Regions from separate parts of the Rahnella variigena genome, predicted to be linked through region 2. Evidence: predicted binding sites of a transcription regulator. Region 2 holds the regulator's gene; the other holds the start of a gene.
What was found. The regulator LexA, encoded in region 2, represses DNA repair genes until DNA is damaged. The targets are predictions, from matches to a motif close to TNCTGTATGTACATACAGNA.
Positions count from the first base shown of each region.

Region 1: the regulator LexA is predicted to act here: its motif matches at 1,221-1,240, upstream of dinB (DNA polymerase IV).

Region 1 covers NZ_NSDJ01000001.1:4,356,474-4,359,619, forward strand. Annotated here, with positions in the region: gene pepD (beta-Ala-His dipeptidase) at 1-13, shown strand, start outside; gene dinB (DNA polymerase IV) at 148-1,206, opposite strand; gene dpaA (peptidoglycan meso-diaminopimelic acid protein amidase) at 1,488-2,213, shown strand; gene CKQ54_RS20010 (class II glutamine amidotransferase) at 2,184-2,951, opposite strand; gene lpcA (D-sedoheptulose 7-phosphate isomerase) at 3,092-3,146, opposite strand, start outside.
Region 2 covers NZ_NSDJ01000001.1:1,098,292-1,101,437, reverse strand. Annotated here, with positions in the region: gene dinF (MATE family efflux transporter DinF) at 1-872, opposite strand, end outside; gene lexA (transcriptional repressor LexA) at 1,171-1,779, opposite strand; gene CKQ54_RS05075 (diacylglycerol kinase) at 1,899-2,267, opposite strand; gene plsB (glycerol-3-phosphate 1-O-acyltransferase PlsB) at 2,398-3,146, shown strand, end outside.

The DNA.
Region 1 (3,146 bases), 3.3 Mb from region 2:
TGAACGCAGTTAATACTCGATCGATCCCCTAAATCATTCGGGCTGTATTAAGGCGGCAACTGAGTAAATCCCCAGGAGTATACACAAGTATGTGACCGGGGTTTGCGAAGGCAGCCAACGCAGAGACAGTTTGAAGGATGACGGGGATCATTCCCAGGGAAGAAGAAGCTGCCGCTCGATTTGGGGATCTTGCAACGTCACATGCAACCCCACCAGCCTGACCCCTCTTCCGCCGCGCCGCTGTTCCCAGGCATCACGCGCGACTTTCAGTAAATCTTCTTTATTCAGCACCGGCCACACGTGCTCCTGCGTGGTTTGCTGGAAATCATGAAATTTGAGTTTTACACCCTGTCTCGCAATGCGCAGATCCGGGCTGACGCGGCTTAAGCGCGTTTGCAGTTCGGGGTACAAACGTTCGATCAGCGCCACGCACTCTTCCCAGCTGTGAATATCTTCGGCCAGCGTACGTTCCACACCGACGGATTTACGCAACCGCTCGGGGGAAATCTCGCGCTCATCAATCCCCTGACAGCGTTCCCACAACACGCGTCCAAACTTGCCAAAGCGTTTGAGCAGTTTCGCCAGATCGTAACGCTGTACATCACCGCAGGTGATCAACCCCTGTTCCTGCAACCGCTGGGCGGTGACTTTGCCGACGCCGGGGATTTTGCTCAGCGGCAAATCTTGTAAAAACGCGTCCACTTTATCGGGCGTAATCACAAACTGGCCGTTGGGTTTGTTCAGGTCTGAGGCGATTTTTGCCAGAAATTTTATCGGCGCAATGCCCGCAGAAGCCGTCAGATTGATTTCATCGAAAATGGCCTGGCGAATTTCAGCGGCGATAAGTGTGGCGGAACCATTGCATTGGGTGGCGTCGGAAACATCCAGATAAGCTTCGTCGAGTGACAACGGTTCGATCAATGGCGTATAACGCGCGAAGATTTCACGAATGTGGTTTGACGCTTCTTTATAGGCGTCCATTCTGCCGGGAATGACTTTCAGATGCGGGCAAAGTTTCAGGGCCATGCCGGTAGGCATTGCACTGTGTACGCCAAATTTGCGGGCTGGATAATTGGCGGTACTGATGACGCCACGGCGGTCACGACTGCCGCCGATAGCGATTGGAATATCGCGCAGGGAAGGATCGTCGCGCATCTCGACGGCCGCGAAAAAGCAGTCCATATCCACATGAATGATTTTACGCATAGCCCTCCCCCAATGACTGTATAAGTATACAGTTGAGTGCGGAGATTTCCAACACAGAAAATGTTGGTTAATTTCGCTTAATTAATCACCATTCATGGCAAGGTAATAAATTTCCGATTGGGAAATTCATTATTCATTATTTGGTGATTGCTAAAAAATTAATCAGTATTAATATGGCATCGTTTCAGACAGGCAGTACATAAGAAGAAAATCAGTGGCGGTCTTACAGGCAGTTCCGCTGTAGACACAATAATCGACATTATTACCAAGCAGGATTTAGAATGATCAGAATCGCGCTGTTTCTTGCGATGCTCCTCAGTTTGCCTTTATTTACAGCAAATTACGCCGTGGCCAGCGATGCTGTCCCGGTCAACGCGACGCTTAAAAAGCAATTGTTAGGCGCTCCGGTTTATATCCAGATCTTCAAACAAGAACGTAAACTCGAATTGTATGCCCAACTCGACGGCGAATTTCGTCTGATCGGCAGTTACGGCATCTGCGATTTTTCCGGCGGTTTGGGAAATAAACGTCGCGAAGGTGATTTCAAAAGCCCGGAAGGTTTCTACAACGTGGATATTCACCACCTGAAACCTGACAGCCGCTTTTATCGCGCCATTAACATCGGTTTCCCCAATGCTTACGACATCTCGCAGGGCTATTCAGGTAAGTATCTGATGATCCACGGAAACTGTAAGTCTATCGGTTGCTACGCCATGACCGACGGCTACATGGACGAAATCTTTACCTATGTGCAGGCGGCATTCCAGTTCGGGCAGCGTAATCTGCAGATCAGCATTTATCCGTTCAAAATGACCGATGCCAACATGAAGGCGCACAAAAACTCAAGCTACTACAGCTTCTGGAGCCAGTTACAACCGGGATATGCGTACTTTGAGAAACACCATCAGCCACCGAATGTTGTGGTCACTGACGGTAAATATGAAGTGCTGCAACCGTTGTCTAACACCCCGCTGTCCTCACAGCTGGCGTTCGCCCCGATGAAATAACGCGAACTCACCTGGGGCAATCTTGTTCCAGGTTTCGTTTGCGGTCAGCGGTTGCGTGGCAATCACGGTGACGACATCATTCGGTGTCGTCTGCTGCTGAAAATCAATTTCCACATCCTGATCCAACAACGTTGCCTTTCCGAAAGGCGCCCGCCGCGTGATCCAGTGCAAATTCGTCGAGCAGTATGCCATCACAAAATTGCCGTCCGACAGCAACATGTTAAACACCCCTTTCTGCCGTAACTCATCAGCCAGCGACGCGATATAGCGAAACACCGGCGGCCAGCTTGCAGGGCGGCGCGGATAACGTTGGGTGAGTTTATGCAGCAACCAGCAAAAAGCGTATTCACTGTCTGTCTGACCGACAGGGCGCAACGTGCCGGTATCCAGCTGGCGGTAACCGCGAAGCTGGCCGTTGTGCGCGTAAGTCCAGTTGCGTCCCCACAGTTCGCGGGTGAACGGATGGGTATTTTCCAGCGCCACTTCGCCACGGTTTGCCTGACGAATATGAGAAATCACCGCGCAGGATTTGATCGGATATTCCTGAACAAGGCGGGCAATGGGCGAATTAAAACTTGGCGTCGGATCTTTAAAAGTACGACAGCCATTGCCTTCATAAAAGGTAATGCCCCAGCCGTCTTTATGCGGACCAGTCCCGCCACCGCGCTGCACTAATCCACTGAAACTGAAACAAATATCAGTAGGGACGTTAGCGCTCATCCCGAGCAATTCGCACATCACCTGCCTCCTTTTATTATTCTTATAATGCGCTGCACTCAGGAAAGACAAAGCGAAATCTGGCGAAGAAGCGGAGTTTACACAGAGTAAATGAGCATTCTGAGCCAGATTTCAACGCCGTATTACCCACGTGCGGCGAATTATTTTGCCATCTCTTTTTCGATCAATAAGATCAGGATATGTATCACTTTAATG
Region 2 (3,146 bases):
GTAAAGGTCAGCAGGTTCATCAGAACAGCGTTGACCGCAACAATGTGGCTGCCCAGCCGCGCACCCAGTATGGTCAGTGAGGCAAAGCATAGCTGCAACAGCAATGAGCGCAGCATGATGTCGCGGTTAAGTCCGAGAAGACGGCGCAAATTACCGCGCCACGCACCGGTGATTTCTGCACCGGTGATACCGCGTCGTTTCATGACACGCCAGACAAAATACAGCCCGATGAACAACGTGAAATACTCTGCACTGGCAGTTGCCATTGCCGCACCACGTACGTTCAGCCCCAGCCCCATTACCAGCCAGATATCCAGAATAATATTCAGCAGATTTCCCGCGATCAGCAAAATCACCGGCCCGCGAATATACTGGATGCCCAGCAACCAGCCGAGGATCACCAGATTCGCCAGAGAAGCAGGCGCACTGTACCAGCGGATTTCGATAAACAGCCTCGCCTGTTCCAGCACCGACTGACTGCCACCCACGACATGAAACGCCAGCTCCATCAGCGGATGGCGAAATAACAGGATGATGACACCGGCCAGCACCGCCAGCAAAAAGGGCTGCACAAAAGCACGTGCCAGCAACTGATTGTCTTTTGCGCCCAGCGCCTGTGCGGTCATGCCGGTGGTGCTCATGCGCAAAAACAGCAGCATCATGAAGAGGAAAGTCGTGACCATCGAACCAACCGCCACACCACCGAGATAATCGGCACTGTCGAGATGACCGATCACTGCGGTATCCACCAGACCAAGAAGAGGCACCGTGATATTGGAAAAAATCATCGGTAACGCCAGCGTCCAGAGTGCTTTATCTGCGGGGCTTAGAAAGGTGTTTTTAAATGATTGTCGCAGGGAATGATGTTGCATAGAGAATCTCATGCCGGAGGTTCAGGTTATGCCCAAAATGACATCGCCCCGAAAGGGGCGATGATGAGAGAAACGCATTTCTCTTTGAATTCACATGGATGCCAGAGGCGGCCGCCATCCATATTCAATTAGTTTTAGTTTTCTCTATCTGAAACAGCAATTGCTGACTCAGCAATTTCTGACCGAGTAATTCGAGTTACAGGAAGGCGGCAAGTAAGAGAATCCCGATGAGCTGATATGAGTCAGTGATTCGGGTGAACGCACGCAGCCAACGCGTCTGCAGCTCGAAGTACGAAGGTCAGATCCAGTTGCCGTTACGGATGACGCCTACGGCTAGCCCTTCAATACTGAAATTCTGTTCGCGCAAATCCACCACGATCGGCTGGAATTCGCTGTTCTCAGGCAATAACTGCACCACGCTGCCCTGCTTTTTCAGGCGTTTCACGGTGACTTCATCGTCGATACGCGCCACGACAACCTGGCCGTTACGCACGTCCTGCGTTTTATGCACGGCCAGCAAATCGCCGTCGAGGATACCAATGTCACGCATCGACATCCCGCTGACGCGCAGCAGGAAATCGGCGCTCGGCTTGAACATCGCCGGATCAACCTGATAATGCCCTTCGATATGTTGCTGTGCCAGCAACGGTTCACCGGCGGCAACGCGGCCGATCAGCGGTAAACCTTCTTCTTCTTCCATCAGCAGACGGATACCACGAGATGCACCGGAGACAATCTCGATAACGCCTTTACGTGCCAGCGCTTTCAGGTGTTCTTCCGCCGCATTGGGAGAACGGAAACCCAGACGCGATGCAATCTCTGCGCGAGTCGGTGGCATACCGGTGGTGGAGATATGATCGCGAATAAGGTCGTAGACCTCTTGTTGTCTGGTCGTTAAAGCTTTCATTCCGCCCCCTGGTTGTTTATACAGTCTTGCTGTGAGTATATACAGCTAAACGGTCAATGAAAACCTAAGATTGAATAAAAACAGGGCATAACGGTGATTCCTGGAATACAGATTCCAGATCAGAACCATCGCGGCCAAAAGATACTGACCCAGACAAAAATCGCCAATATGATGGTCAGAAGTACGGCAGCAGAACCGATATCTTTTGCCCGCCCTGAGAGCACGTGAAACTCAGAGCCGATACGGTCAATCGCGCATTCCACCGCACTGTTGAGCAACTCGGTGACGCAGACCAGCATCACGGAGCTTACAAGTAAAATGCGTTCAACCGTGCTGACATCGAGCCAGAAAGATAACAAAATTAACGGGATAGCCACGCTGGCTTCCTGGCGAAAAGCCGCTTCGTTCTGCCATGCGGCTTTCAATCCTTTCCAGGAATATCCGGCCGCTTTATAAATTCGGGTAAATCCAGTGACTTGGTTCGCCATTTCGGGTACTGATCCTTGAAGGGTTGTCCTTAAAAGTGTGCCGTATTTTAGCTTTTATATGACCACAGATCTCCACGGATCTTTCTGGTATCCTTGCGGCGAAATGGCTAACAAGAGGCTTCACGTTTTTATGTCAGGTTGGCGTAGACTTTATTACACATTATTGAATTTACCACTCTCATTGCTGGTAAAGAGCAAGGTCATACCTTCAGATCCGGTTACCGAGTTGCATTTGGACCCGACGCGCCCGATTTTGTACGTATTGCCTTACAACTCCAAAGCAGACTTGCTGACGTTGCGTGCGCAATGTCTGGCAGAGAATCTGCCCGATCCCCTTATTCCGCTGGAAATCGACGGAACGCTGCTGCCAAGCCATGTTTTCATTGCTGAAGGCCCGCGCGTGTTCTCGTATTACACGCCGAAGCAGGAATCCGTAAAGCTGTTCCACGACTATCTGGATTTGCACCGCAACAATCCGGATTTAGACATCCAGATGCTGCCGGTTTCCGTGATGTTTGGTCGTGCGCCGGGCCGTGAAGGTCAGGATGATACGCCGCATCTGCGCGTACTGAATGGCATCCAGAAATTCTTTGCCGTGCTGTGGCTCGGACGTGACAGTTTTGTCCGTTTCTCCAATACCGTTTCCCTGCGCTATATGGCGACAGAGCACGGCACCGACAAAACCATCGCTCAGAAACTGGCACGCGTGGCGCGTATGCATTTCTCCCGCCAGCGTCTGGCAGCGGTCGGCCCGCGTCTTCCGGCGCGTCAGGATTTATTCAATAAATTGCTGGCTTCCAAAGCCATCGAAAAAGCGATCGAAGACGAAGCCCGCAGCAAGAAAATTTCCCACGAAAAAGCCCAGCAGAATGCTATCGC